Regions from separate parts of the Microbacterium immunditiarum genome, predicted to be linked through region 2. Evidence: predicted binding sites of a transcription regulator. Region 2 holds the regulator's gene; the other holds the start of a gene.
What was found. Region 2 encodes LexA, which represses DNA repair genes until DNA is damaged. Its sites were predicted from a motif close to TCGAACANNTGTTCGA; they were not measured.
Positions count from the first base shown of each region.

Region 1: a site for LexA is predicted at 4,990-5,005, ahead of BJ991_RS06090 (HNH endonuclease signature motif containing protein). Genes of this name have one in related genera too.

Region 1 covers NZ_JACCBV010000001.1:1,352,925-1,360,166, reverse strand. The annotation lists gene BJ991_RS06105 (hypothetical protein) at 1-1,308, opposite strand, end outside; gene BJ991_RS06100 (protein kinase domain-containing protein) at 1,385-2,806, opposite strand; gene BJ991_RS06095 (PRC-barrel domain containing protein) at 3,113-3,472, shown strand; gene BJ991_RS06090 (HNH endonuclease signature motif containing protein) at 3,663-4,979, opposite strand; gene BJ991_RS06085 (GNAT family N-acetyltransferase) at 5,182-5,763, opposite strand; gene BJ991_RS06080 (ABC transporter permease) at 5,865-6,662, opposite strand; gene BJ991_RS06075 (ATP-binding cassette domain-containing protein) at 6,659-7,242, opposite strand, start outside.
Region 2 covers NZ_JACCBV010000001.1:2,980,699-2,987,940, forward strand. The annotation lists gene priA (bifunctional 1-(5-phosphoribosyl)-5-((5-phosphoribosylamino)methylideneamino)imidazole-4-carboxamide isomerase/phosphoribosylanthranilate isomerase PriA) at 1-273, opposite strand, end outside; gene hisH (imidazole glycerol phosphate synthase subunit HisH) at 338-991, opposite strand; gene hisB (imidazoleglycerol-phosphate dehydratase HisB) at 988-1,599, opposite strand; gene BJ991_RS13940 (histidinol-phosphate transaminase) at 1,596-2,690, opposite strand; gene BJ991_RS13945 (LysM peptidoglycan-binding domain-containing protein) at 2,706-3,065, opposite strand; gene lexA (transcriptional repressor LexA) at 3,340-4,023, shown strand; gene BJ991_RS13955 (hypothetical protein) at 4,187-5,629, shown strand; gene metE (5-methyltetrahydropteroyltriglutamate--homocysteine S-methyltransferase) at 5,619-7,242, opposite strand, start outside.

The DNA.
Region 1 (7,242 bases), 1.6 Mb from region 2:
CGCGAGGGTCTCGTTGAGCGGCAGCCAGCTGTAGAAGTCGCCGGCGGTGTACTTCGTCGACACGATCAGCGCATCGGAGTCGATGCCGCCCAGCACGGCCTCATACGACTCGGGGTCGATGTGCATGTCGCCGACGTCGCCGATCCCGACGCTCCACGTTCGGAAGATCACGTCGGTGCCGGATGACTCTGCCTGGGCCGTGAGCACGTCGAGCATCGCGCGGACGGCGTCAACGCTGCGCACCGTGAGCGCGGAGTAGTAGTCCCACCCCGGGGTGTCGTAGATGTCGCCGGCCTCGCCGATGCGGATGACGACGCCGTCGAGCGCGGGCTGGTCTTCGTAAAGCTCGTCGAGGGCGTCGGCGTACACCTGCCAGAGCTCGAGGTTCTCGGTGTCGGCCCCGCCGAACCGCTTGGTGAGGTAGTCGTCGAGGGCCGGCGTCAGCGCGAGCATGTCGGTGCGCAGGAAGACGTCGACACCGAGCTCGGCGGCGCGGTCCCAGAACGGGCCGAACGCCTCGCGCAGCGCGGCGGCGCGGGCGATGTGCGGGTCATCGTCGGGGTAGACGGGGCCGTCGGGGGCATCCGCGAAATCGACGTACTCGATGAAACCGGGCCATGCGACGGCGTTGTAGCCCTGGGCCACCGAAGTGCGCAGGAACGCGTCCCAGTCGTCGAATGCGTCGTCGAGTGCGTCTTCGTCGATGTAGGGGGCATCGGCGAGATACACGTCCCGGAAGGCCTCGGAGACGTGCGAGTAGTTGGTCCCGGGGCGCCATTCCTCGGGATCGGCGGTGACGCCCACGGCGCCGATGTCGACCATGCGGAACGGGAGCCGCGACGGCTCGTACGCGCCCTCGAGGTCTGTGAGCGCCCGCCCGGCGCGGATCTGCGCGGCGAGGTCGTACACGCCGCGCAGTCCGCCCGCCTCGGTCGGGGCGTCGATGCGGACGCCGGAGCCCTCGATCGTGAGCGTGTAGCCGTCGTTCTGCTCGTCTTGTGCGGTTCCGGCGGCGACAGCGAGGGTGAGCTGATCGGCGGCTGCGGAGGCGTCGGCCGTGGCATCCGTCAGTTCATCGATGGCCGCGTCGAATCGCGGGGTGGCCGGCGCGTCGATCGTCGTGAACGAGGGGGTGGGCACGGATGCCGCGACCGCCGCGATCCCGGGTTCGGCCGGGTGCATGCGGCCGGACTCCTGGACGCGGATGCCGAGCGCATCGCCCACAGCGACGCCGATGCCCGCTCCGAGGGCGACGAGGACGAGAACGGTGACGACGGCGGTGATCCCCCGTCGCACGGCCGTCGTCATTCGATTAGCCTACGGCGCCGCGTATGCCGCGATTGACACGCCGGAATGGCGCCGGCGCCCGATGAGTGGGTGTCGGTCAGCTGTTGTTCTGCTGCTTGTTCTGCTGCTTGCCCCGCTGCTTGCCCTGCTGCATGGCGGCCTTGTCTGCTTCGCGCGCAGCCTCTCGCGACGCCTTGTCTTCGGCGCGCTGCTCCGCGGCGGCCCGCTTGCCGGCTTCGCGATCTTGTGCAGCAGTCTGCTTCGCCGCTTCGCGTGCTGCGGCGGCCGCCTGCTTGTCGGCGTGCTCGGCGCGCTGCGTGTTGTCGTCGGGGGTCGGCTCGCGCCCGGCCTGCTTCTCGGGAGCGACGGCCGGGGCATCCGTCTCGTCGACGAGCACGAAGGGCTCGGAGTACGCGGGAGCGGGCCCGAGGTCTCCGGCGATGACCGGCGCACTCGGAGACGCAGCATCCGCGAGAATCGCCGCGCACACCATGAGGGCGGCGAGAGTCGCCGACGTGGCCAGTGCCGCTCGGCGCAGCCACGCGCCCTGGGGCGGGGTGACGAGAGGGCGGCGGCGCCTTGCCGGTGCGATGTGACGGCCGGCCGGCATCCGCGCGGTCTGGATCAGCGGTTCGGTCGGCGGTTCGGCTCGCGGTTGCGAGGACGTGGCCTGTGTGGGTTCCGTCGGGATCCCGGCGACGCGATCGACCACGTCGAGAGCCGTCGGGCGTGCCGCTGGGTCCATTGCCGTCATCGCCTCGAGGAGCGCGCGCCAGGGCGTCGGGATGCCATCGGGGATCGCGGGCGGCTCGAGGAGACGCGCGAGCACCGCTCCGATCCCGGACGTGTGGCCGAACGGGCGCTCACCGGTGAGTGCTTCGAGCAGGACGAGTCCGAGGGCGTAGATGTCGGATGCCGGGCTGCTCCCGTGGCCCCGCACCTGCTCCGGGGAGAGATACGCGGCGGTGCCGAGCACGACTCCCGGGGTCGTCACGGACTCGGCGCCGATGATCTGTGCGAGGCCGAAGTCGGCGAGCTTGACGTGGAAGTCGACTCCGGGATCGGATGCCGCGCCGAGCAGCACATTCGACGGCTTGACGTCACGGTGCAGGAGGCCCGCTTCGTGCACGGCGTGCAGGCCGGACGCGAGTTCCGAGGCGAGATGCGCGACTTCATCCGGGGTGAGCGGGCCATGCCGAAGGCGCTCCGCGAGAGTCGGGCCCGCGACGAATTCCATCACGAGGTACCGCTGCCGCTCCGGTTCGATGCGGGCGTCGAGGAGCGTCACAAGGGACGGGTGGTTCAGCATCGCGAGCGCGCTGACCTCGCTGCGGGCGCGGGAGGATGCGGCGAGCACGTCGGCATCCGACCTCATCATCTTGATCGCGACGGTCCGGCCCAGAAGAACGTCGTCGGCGCGGTAGACATGCGCCATGCCGCCTTCGCCGACGCGCTCGTGGAGCTGGTATCGGCCGTCCAGGAGGGCGAGGGTCGGTCTCTCATCGAGATGAGGGATCACCGCGGGTCCTCTCTACGGATCGGCGTACGTGGGATCGACGTACGTGTTGCGAGGTTGTGCGACGGTAGCCCGCGCAGCCTGGGCTGGCTCGGGGGTTGACAACCCGCGATCTGTGGAGTTTCGGGGCGGCTGCGAGGTGTGCGTCGCTGGAGACCCGAGGGCCGGGAATGGTAACTCTCGGCTCGCGTATGCGGAACCCCGGGCCAAGCCTCGTCATGCGGCATACGTTCTTTGGGCTGTGAAGGTGCGCTGTGGCCGCCCGCGACGGAACCGGTCACGCGCAGGAAGCCGAATGGAGAAGCGATCATGTCCACACCTTGGGACGCATGGAACTATCGGGAGTCCGTGGGACGCGCGGCGGGCTCGCGCAGCCTTGTCGGATACCACGTGCACGCCAGCGACGGCGACATCGGCAAGATCGACGAAGCCAGCGACGAGGCAGGCGCCAGTCGCCTGGTCGTCGACACCGGTCCGTGGATCTTCGGCCGGAAGGTGATCCTTCCGGCGGGAACGGTGCAGCGCGTGGATGACGACGAGGAGAAGGTCTACGTCGACCTCACGAAGGACCAGATCAAGGACTCGCCCGAATGGGAGGGAGTCCAGACGGAGGAGGAGGACGCGTACCGCGGTCGCCTCGACACCTACTACGGCGGGTTCTACCGCTGACACGGCAGGGGTGCCCGGCGCTCGGCGTCGGGCGCTCCTTGCTCGTTACCTCGAACCCTCGCCTCGAATCGTCGCCTTGGACCCTCGCCTTGAACCGTCGCCTTGGACGCTGAAAGCCGCCGGGGGCCGTAGGTCGGTGGGGTCTGCAGAGTCCTACGGGTACAACTCCTCCTCGCGCCCGGGGCTCGATTCAGAAGGGTGCGTTGGCGGCGTCGGCGGGTCGGAACACGGGCACCCGCCGTTCCGGCTGCACCACGTAGGTGCGACCCGCCGGTGACCTCCACTCGAGCGCTCCCCCGCTGTCGGGGACTTGTCTGACCCGCCAGCCACCGTGATGCTTCACGGTGTGATGCCCTTTGCACAGTGGGGCGAGGTTGTCGAGCGAGGTGTGCCCGCCGTACTCCCACGCGATGGTGTGGTCGATCTCGCACCGGGAAGCGGGGATGCCGCATCCGGGCGCCATGCACCGGTCCGCCCGCCACCTGATCAGCTTCCGCAGCATCGGCGGCGGACGATACTGCGACCGGCCCACGGAGAGGACCATGCCGGTCTCGGGGTGGGTGAGGATCCGCATCCATCCGTCCGCGCCGCCGCAGAGTTCGCGGGCGCGGTCGAGCGGGATGGGTCCGAGGCCCTCGACGACCGCGGGCGCGAGCCCCGCGGCGGCCCGGTCGGCGTCCGTGTCGCTTGGGGTGAGCAGGGTGAGGGCGGGCACGGTCACCGCAACAGTCGCACGAATCCCGCGCGCCTCGGTCGGGTGCACGGTCGCGTCACCCTCGATCAGCAGGTCGCTGAGCACGTCCGCGCGGAGCTGGTCGATCGTGCGGGCGCCGGTCGGCGGGGTCACGTCGTCAACGCGCGATGTGGTCTCGTCGTGACCCTTGATCGCTTTCGCCATCTTGGTGAGCCGCCCGTAGATCGCGTGCGCCTCCACCGCCGGGAGGTACGCGCTGAGCCACGCCATCCCGTCATCCCCGTGCTCCACCACCACACGCCGCTTCACCAGCGCCGCCTCATGCTGCTGCGCCAGAGTCACAGTCCGGTGCAGGTCGATGAGCTTGCGCAGCGCGCGCCGGAACGGCCCCACCGGGTACTCCTCCGCCAGCGCCACCGCCTCCCCGACCAGCGCGTCGCGCAGCTCGGGTTCGCACTCGTCCAGCCGGTCCACCAGGAACTCCGCGTGCGCGACCGTCATCCCCGCCCGACTCAGCGACTCCCACGCACCCGGGTAGCGGCGCACCAGCGCCTCCGCACGCCGGATCAGATCGCCCGCGGCGTGCTCGGTGATCCGCATCCCCGCCGCCAACTCCAACCGGAAGCCCCGCTCCACCACCTCGGTCAGCTCCCGCCCATGCCGGGCCGCGTCCTCGAGCGCCTCCCGGCGGGCACGATCCACCGTGACGAAGTACTCCGCGGCGAACATGGTCACCATGTCACCGGTCTCCCGCACACGGTCCATCGCCTCCACGATCGGAGGGAGTAACTCCTCCTCGGCTGCGATGAACATACGGCGACTCTAGAACATATCTACGACACTCGGATTCGCAGTCCGAGTGCTTGTGGAGAGCGCCGCCGGATGGCGCCTTGTTGAGGGCCGGTCTCGATACAAGGCAGCCCCACCCACTCGATCGGCGCGACGCCTTGGCGCCACATCGAGGCCCCGGGCTGCCGCCTGCGCAGACGCGGCCGCGCCCCCTGCCCCCGATGCGTCACACCCGCCGGTGCACCAGCGTCCGCGCCGACGGCAGCGCCGCGACTCGCTCGAACCCCTCCTCTTCGAACATCGACACCGTGCCGGTCGAGAATCCCGGAGGCAGCTTTCCTCCACGAAGCGCCGTGTCGATCGGGTAGCCCTCGAGCGCGGTGGCGCCATTCGCCACGGCGTGCTCGACGCCCGCATGAAGCAGAACCGCTCCGATCCCCTGCCGCCGACGCCGCGGTGGCACGAGGATGCAGTAGACCGACCACACATTCCGGTCGCTCAGCGGCTCGGGGCTGCTGGCGACGACGAGCTTCGACGCAAGAATGTGGAGCAGTCGCACACGCGGCTCGACACCGCACCACCCCACCGGCTCACCGTCGTCGAGGGCGATCAGGCCGCGCGGCGGGTCGAGCGTCTCGACCTGCTCGCGCAGCAGCTCGCGACGAGACTCTCGGGTCGTCTTGCGCTGCTCCGGATTGACGAGTACGTGGAACTGGCACCAGCAGTTCCGCGAGCTCGCCTCGCTCTGGAACACGGCCTCGACGGCAGCCCACCCCGCCTCCGCCGCCGGCACCACGCTGATCGCCACAACCGCGAACATACCGGCCCCCACCGACATCCGGCCGAACCGAAAGCAGGAGCACGCCCGCCGAACGAGGTTCGACGAGCAGCGCCCCCGCACGGCATCCGTCAATTGCTCTTGCGCATCGCCCGCACGCCGACCGCGAGCCCGACGACCGCGAGCGCGACAGCCGCGATCCAGCCCCACAGGATCTGGACCGCTCCGAGGTCACCCGCGAACAGCGCGCGCTCGGCCTGCACCACCCAGTTCACCGGGTTCACCGTCGCGACCGCCCGCATCCACGCCGGAGCCTCGTCGAGCGGCAGCAGCATGCCCGACAGGATCAGGAGCGGGAAGATCAGCGTCTGCTGCACGCCCCAGAACAGCCACTCCCGATCCTTCGTCTTGAGGGCGAGCGTGTACGAGAGCGCGCCCAGGCCGACCCCGAACACCGCGAGCAGCACGAGCCCAGCGACGAGCCCTGCCCAGTTGATCGTGAAGCCGAACGGCCATGCGATCAGCACGATGATCAGCGCCTGTACCACGATCGGCGCGATCTCTTTGAGGGCACGCCCGACGAGGAGCGACGATCGCGACAGCGGCGCGACGAGCGTGCGCTCGTGCGAGCCCGTCATCATCTCGTATTGCAGGTTCGATCCGGTCGCACCGGTGCCGAACAGCACGATCATCACGAGCACTCCCGGGACGAACCACTGGAGCGTCTCCCCCACGGGTGCACCGGACGTGCCGACGAGCAGCGGCCCGAAGAGTCCGAGGAAGACGAGCGGCTGCACAAGGCTGAAGATGAGCGTGAACGGGTCGCGCACGACGGGCTTGAGCTCGCGCGTGAGCACGTTCCACGTGTCGCGGGCGGGGTTGGCGCGCACGACGGTGTCGGGGTGCGTGGTCGTCTCGGTGGTGGTCATCGGTTCGCTCCCGTCGTGGTCTTCTCTTCGACGGATGCCGCGGCATCCGTCTCTTCGTCTTCGGCCGGCTCGCCCTCGCCCGCTTCGCGCAGCGTGCGCCCCGTGAGCGCGAGGAACACATCGTCGAGCGTCGGCGGCACGCCGGTCGCCGTGCGCACGGAAAGTCCGGCGGCATCAAGGGTCCGCACCGCCGCAGGCAACAGCGCATCGCCGTCGGGGGCAGTGAGAATCACGGATGCCCCCTCCCGCCGCACCTCGCGATCGGTGAGCCTCTGGATCACCGCGACGGCGGCTGCGGCATCCGTCTCGTCTGCGAAGCCGAACGTCAGGAGGTCACCCGCGAGATTCGCCTTGAGCTGCGCGGCCGTGTCGTCGGCGATGACGCGGCCCTTGTCCATGACCATGACTCGCTCGGCGTAGCGGTCGGCCTCTTCGAGGTAGTGCGTCGTGAGGAAGACGGTCGTGCCGTAGGTCGCGCGCAGGTCGAGGATGTGCTGCCACAGGTTCGCGCGGCTCTGCGGGTCGAGTCCGGTCGAGGGCTCGTCGAGGAACAGCAGCGGCGGCGCGTGCATGAGGCCCA
Region 2 (7,242 bases):
GATGCCGCCCGAGAGCTCGACCTGCACGCCCTTGACCTGGCGGATGACTTTGCGCAGGACGCTCGAGTTGCTGCCGCGGCCGAACGCCGCGTCGAGGTCGACGAGGTGGATCCACTTCGCACCCTGGCGAGCCCACTGCTCGGCGGCGTCGACGGGGTCGCCGAAGCTCGACTCGGTGCCGGCCTCCCCTTGCGTCAGTCGCACCGCCTTGCCGTCGGCGACGTCGACGGCGGGAAGCAGGATCAGTTCGGGCGTTGACGCGAAATCGTTCATGGCTCCTCGTGCGGGCGACGGGTGCGGGGCGAGCGCGAAAGGGCTGCCCCCGGTGGGCACGAGGTCAAAGGCTACGCCCGCCCAGCCCGCCGATCCAATTGGAGAGGAGACGGATGCCTGCTGCCCCCGACTTCTCGGGGTGGAACTGCGTCGCCGACAGCGGCCCGTTCTCGACCGCGGCGAGGAACGGCTGCCGCCCGTACGAGCACCACGTGAGGATGGGCTGCGGGAAGGGCGCCTGCGGCTCCATCGACCAGTGCTGTGCGCCGAAGGAGTGGACGAAGTAGAACCGCTCGTTCTCGATGCCGCGGAACAGCCGCGTGCCCTCGCCGGCCTCGACCGTGTCCCAGCCCATGTGCGGAAGCACCGGTGCGTCGAGCTCGGTCACGGCGCCCGGCCACTCGCCCATGCCCTCGGTGTCGGCGCCGCGCTCGACGCCGTGCTCGAACAGCACTTGCATGCCGACGCAGATGCCGAGCACGGGACGCCCGCCCGCGAGGCGACGGCCGATGAGCTCATCGCCGCGCTGCGCGCGGAGCGCGTCCATCACCGCGCGGAACGCACCGACGCCGGGCACGACGAGCCCGTCGGCGTCGAGGATGACGCCGCGGTCGGACGTCAGCCGGGCATCCGCCCCCGCCGCCTGCAATGCCTTCACGGCGGAGTGGACATTGCCCGAGCCGTAATCGAGGACCGCGACCAGGGGTCGGTCGGTCACAGCGCGCCCTTCGTGCTCGGAATACCCTCCACGCTCGGGTCGAGCGCCTTGGCCTGGCGGAATGCCCGCGCGAACGCCTTGAACTCGGCTTCGGCGATGTGGTGCGGGTCGCGCCCGCCGAGCACCGTCACATGGACGGTGAGTGCCGCGTTGAACGCGATCGCCTCGAACGCGTGACGCACGAGCGAGCCCGTGAAGTGGCCGCCGATGAGGTGGAGCTCGAAGCCCGCCGGCTCGCCGGCGTGGACGAGGTACGGGCGGCCGCTGATGTCGACCACGGCCTGCGCGAGAGCCTCGTCGAGCGGCACGAGAGCGTCGCCGTACCGGGCGATCCCGGACTTGTCGCCGAGCGCCTGCCGGATCGCCTGGCCGAGCACGATCGATACGTCCTCGACGGTGTGGTGCACGTCGATCTCGGTGTCGCCCGAGGCGCGCACGGTGAGGTCGGTGAGCGAGTGCTTGGCGAACGCCGTCAGCATGTGGTCGAAGAACGGGACGGTCGTGTCGATGCGGCTGCGGCCGGTGCCGTCGAGGTCGAGCTCGAGCTCGACGGTCGATTCGCTCGTCGCGCGACGCAGCGAGGCGGTGCGGTTTGCTGCGCCGGTCATGAGGCCGATCCTACCGAGGCCAGGGCATCGAGGAACGCGGTCGTCTCGTCTTCGGTGCCCGCCGTCACGCGCAGGTGGTGCGGGATTCCGACGTCGCGCACGAGGATGCCGCGCTCGTACAGCGCGTGCCATGTCGCTGCGCTGTCTTCGACCCCGTTGAAGAGGACGAAGTTGGTCCACGACTCGTACGGGCGATAGCCGAGCGCCTCGACGGTCGCCGAGATGCGGTCGCGCTGCGCGACGATCTCGTCGACCATGCGGAGCATCGTCGGGGCGTGGTGGAGCGCCGCCGTCGCGGCCGCCTGGGTGAGGGCGCTCAGGTGATACGGAAGGCGTACGAGGCGGAGCGCGTCGATGAACGCGGGATCGGCGGCGAGATAGCCGACGCGGGCGCCCGCGAACGCGAACGCCTTGCTCATCGTGCGCGAGACGACGAGCCGCTCTCGACCCGGCAGCAGAGTGAGCGCGGACCGCTCGTCGTGCGGCGCGAATTCCTGGTACGCCTCGTCGACGATGACGATGCCGTCTGTCGCGTCGTAGACCGCCTCGACCACGTCGAGCGGAAGGGGCGTGCCCGTGGGGTTGTTCGGGGCGCACAGGAAGACGACATCGGGCGCCGCGGCCTCGACCTGTGACGCGGCGTCGGCGGGGTCGAGGGTGAAGTCGTGGCCACGCGTGCCCGCCGTCCAGGTGGCGCCGGTGCCGCGCGTGATGATCGGGTACATCGAGTACGTCGGGGCGAAGCTGAAGGCCGTGCGCCCCGGACCGCCGAACGCCTGCAGGATGTGCTGCAGCACCTCGTTCGAGCCGTTGGCGGCCCAGATCTGATCGCGTGTGAGGCCGTGCCCGAGGTAGTCGGCGAACGCCTCGCGAAGCGGCGTGAACTCGCGGTCGGGGTACCGGTTGACATCGCGCAGCGCACGGGCGACCGAGTCGAGGATGTCGTCGGCGACCTCTTGCGGGACGGGGTGCGTGTTCTCGTTGACGTTCAGCGCCACCGGAAGCGGCGCCTGCGGCGCGCCGTACGGCTTCTGGCCGCGGAGGTCGTCACGTAGAGGGAGGTCATCGAGGCTGGCGCTCACCCGTCCCATCGTAGAGCGCGCGCGTCAAGGCGCCGTCGCGTACTGAGCCGGGATGGCCAGTTCCTGCCCCGCGGAGATGACCACGCCGTCGAGCGCGTTCAGCCGCACGATCGCGTCGACGACGTCGCGCGGGTCGGCGCTGGGCGCGATCTCCAGGGCGATCGCCCACAGCGTGTCGCCCGGCTCGACCGTGACTGTCGCGAACCCGCCGGCAGGCACCCCTTCGTCGCGCGACGCGAGCGCGGAGCCCCCGCCGATGATCGCGAATGCGAGGGCGATGACCGCGGGCAGCGCGGCGAGCGTCGCGAGGACCCGGCGACCGCGCACTGTGAGGCGCAGGCGCGTGACAGGAGCTGCGGGTGCGGGAACGGTGATCGCGCTCATGGGTCCTCCTGTGCGGTGGGAAGAGATTCGCATCCGACACTCGGCCGGGAGGGCCGGATGCGAATCTCTGTACCGAACGTATCTTCGATGCTGTAGTGTGTCAAGTGCGGTGTCGAGGCCGGATCGTTCGAAAGACGACACGCCCGCCACGTGTCCGGCGAACACGTCGCAACCGGATACGGTTTCGACAAGAGCACCCCACCACAGGGCTCCGACATTCGAATACCGCTGCACCCCGCGATGCAGGCCGAGCGCGTGAGACAGGAGCACGAAGATGACCGACGCGACCACCGGGCGCGAGAAGCCCCAGACGCGCCGCCGCAAGAGCCTGAGCGAGAAGCAGCTCGCGATCCTCGAGGTGATCCAGCGATCGATCGCCCGCCACGGCTACCCGCCGAGCATGCGCGAGATCGGCGACGCCGTGGGGCTGAAGTCGCTTTCGAGCGTGACCCACCAGCTCAACCAGCTCGAGCTGAGCGGCTACCTGCGGCGCGACGCCGGCAAGACCCGCGCGCTCGAAGTGCTCATCGATCTGCCCGGCACCGCCGCCGAGAACCCGGCGGACACAGCTCCCCCGGTCGGCGACGCGGCGCTCGTGCCTCTCGTCGGCCGCATCGCCGCGGGCGTGCCCATCACCGCCGATCAGCAGATCGAAGAGATCTTCCCCCTCCCCCGCCAGCTCGTCGGCAAGGGCGATCTGTTCATGCTCAAGGTCAGCGGCGACTCGATGCTCGACGCCGCGATCTGCGACGGCGACTGGGTGGTCGTCCGCTCGCAGAACACCGCTGAGAACGGAGACATCGTCGCCGCCATGCTCGACGGCGAGGCCACCGTCAAGACCTTCCGCCGCCGCGACGGCCACACGTGGCTGCTCCCCCGGAACTCCGCGTTCGAACCCATCCTCGGCGACGAGGCCGTCGTGCTCGGCAAGGTCGTCGCGGTGCTGCGAGCCGTCTGACCTACGGAGGCGATCCCCTCACCCTCTCGGGGTGTCACGCGTGCGGCACCGCGCGGCGGCCGCTAGTGTGAGCCTCGTCGGCCGCGCCCACGCACAGGCGCGGTCCGCCGGGCGGGGTTCTCGCGTCCGACACGGCGCGGGCAGCCGAGAGGTGGGTGGGACCGTGGCATCCGACGTCGACGACCTGCGCGCGCAGCTCGAAGAGCTTCGCCGTGAGAACGAGCGGCTGCGCGAGCAGCGCACCGAGCCCGTCGAACCGCTGGCCGCGGCATCCGACACCGCCCCGCCGCGTCGTCGCAACGGCTGGCGCGCGATCGTCTCGGCGCTGTGCATCGTCATCGCCGGGATCCTCGTGCCCGTCACGATCGTGTCGACGTGGACGCGCGCCCAGCTCGTCGACGAGGCGACCTTCGTGCAGACCTTCGCGCCTCTCGCCGACGACCCCGGCGTTCAGGAGCTCGTCATCGAGCAGTCGACCTCGGCGATCAACGAGTCGCTCGACGTCGAGTCGTTCACCGACGACCTGTTCGACGGCTTGGCGCGGCTGGATCTGCCGCCCGCGGCGCTGCGCGCACTCGAGCTCCTGCGCACACCGGCCGCGTCCGGCCTGCAGGGACTCATCGAGAGCACGGTCACGCGCGTCGTCGAGTCAGATGCCTTCGCCGAGGTGTGGCAGCGCGCCCTGATCGCGAGCCACCGCGCGCTCGTCGCGGCCGCGACCGGCGACGGCTCGGGCGTCGTGACGATCGACGAGGCGGGTGTCCTCGGGATCCAGCTCGGCCCCATCGTCGAGGAGCTCAAGCAGCGGCTCGTCGACCGCGGAATCGGTCTCGCCGAGGCGATCCCCGCCGTCGACCGCACGATCGTGATCGCGCAGTCCGACGCACTTCCGCTCGTCATCGCGATCTACAACATCGCCGTCACGGTCGGCTGGTGGCTGCCGCTCATCGCGCTCGCGCTGTTCGTCGTCGGGATCCTCGTGGCGCGCCGCCGCTCCACGGCGCTGCTCGGAACGGGCGTCGCGCTCGCGCTCGGAGGCGCGGCGCTCGTGATCGCGCTCGGCGCCGCCCGCGCGATCCTCTCTCTCAACGCGCCCGCGCTCGGCGTCGCGCCCGCGACGACCGACTCGATCTTCTTCGTCGTGGCGGGTGCGATGCGCGACACCGCGATCGTCGCGACGTTCCTCGGCGTCGTCATCGCGATCGCCGCGTGGCTCGGCGGCCGGTGGGAGCCCGCGGTCCGTGTCCGGACCCTCGCGGGTTCGCTCACCGGCAATGCGCGGGCAGGGCTGCGCCGCTGGGGCTTCGACTCAGGTGCGTTCGGCGACTGGATGCACCGCCAGCGCCTGCTCGTGCGCATCGTGATCCTGGTGCTCGCGATCGTGCTGCTCTTCGCGCTCCGGCCGCTGTCGGTCGGCGACATCGTCCTCGCGGTCGTGCTCGCGCTCATCGTGTGGCTCATCGCGGAGCTCCTCCAGCGCGAGCCCGTCGCGAGCACGACAGCCGCGGAGGACGAATCAGCGGATGCCGCGACCGCAGCCGCGGCATCCGCCGTCGTCGAACACGACGAGCCCGTCGAGCCCGTCGAACCGCCCTCTACCCGCTGACCCGCACGGGACCCGCGATCCCCGCCCGCTCGCGCACGAGCCGCGTCGCCTCGACGAGGTTCTGCAGCGACAGCACCGTCTCGCGGTAGGCGCGCGTCTTGAGCCCGCAGTCGGGGTTGACCCACACCTGCGACAGCGGCACGTGCTCGAGCGTGCGCTCGATGAGCGCCACGAGCTCCGCCACCGGGGGCACGCGCGGCGAGTGGATGTCGTACACGCCCGGCCCGATCCCGAGCTCGAAGCCGGACTCGCCGAGGTCGCCGAGCAGCTCGCCGCGGCTGCGCGCCGCCTCGATCGACGTGACGTCGGCGTCGAGCGCCGCGATCGCGTCGATGACGTCCGCGAACTCGGAGTAGCAGAGGTGCGTGTGCACCTGCGTGGCATCCGCCGCTCCTCCGGTCGCGAGCCGGAACGCGCGCACCGACCAGTCGAGGTAGTCGGACTGCGCCCCCCGCGACAGGGGCAGCAGCTCGCGCAACGCGGGCTCGTCGACCTGGACGATCCGGATGCCCGCGGCCTCGAGATCGCGGATCTCGTCGCGCAGCGCGAGCGCGACCTGGGTCGCGGTGTCGCGCAGCGGCTGGTCGTCGCGGACGAAAGACCACGCGAGGATCGTGACAGGACCCGTCAGCATGCCCTTGACCGGCTTCTCGGTGAGCGACTGCGCGAAGCGCGACCAGTCCACCGTGATGGGCGCGGGCCGGGTCACGTCGCCCCACAGGATCGACGGACGGGTCACCCGCGAGCCGTACGACTGCACCCAGCCGTGCCGGGTCACCGCGAAGCCGTCGAGATGCTCCGCGAAGTACTGCACCATGTCGTTGCGCTCCGGCTCGCCGTGCACGAGCACGTCGAGGCCGAGCTCCTCCTGCAGCCCCACGACCGTCGTGATCTCGAGCCGGAGGAGCTCTTCGTACTCCGCCTGGCTCAGCTCGCCGCGGTCGCGCCGCCCGCGGAGCCGCCGGATCTCGGCGGTCTGCGGGAACGACCCGATCGTGGTGGTCGGCAGCAGCGGCAGGTCGAGCTCATCCTCCTGCAGGGCACGGCGCCGCGCGGCATCCGTGCGACCGAACGCGTCCTCTGCGAGCCCGGCGACGCGCGAGCGAACCGCCTCGTCGCGCACACCTGGCGCGGCACGGCGGTCGGCGAGGGCGGCGGATGCCTCGGCCAGCGTCGGCTCGATCGCCGTCCGCCCTTCGGCGAGGCCCCGCGCGAGCGTCGCCACCTGCGCGACCTTCTGGTCGGCGAACGCGAGCCACGACACGAGCCGCGGGTCGAGGCCCGTCTCGTCGGCGATGTCGTGCGGCACGTGCTGCAGCGACGTGGAGGTGCCGACGGCGGTGTGCGCCCCGACGCCCCGCAGCGACTCGAGCGACGACCATGCCGCGTCGAGGTCGCCGCGCCACACGTTGCGTCCGTCCACGACGCCGCCCACGAGGGTCTTCCCCTCGAGACCGGACGTCGGCAGCGGCACGACCCCGCGCACGAGGTCGAGCGCGATCGCCTCGACGGGCGCGGCGGCGAGCGCCCGCCACGCGTCCTGGCCGAGCTGTCCGTACGGGGCCGCGACGAGGATCGACGGGCGTCGCGGCGCACTTCCGAGCGCGCGATAG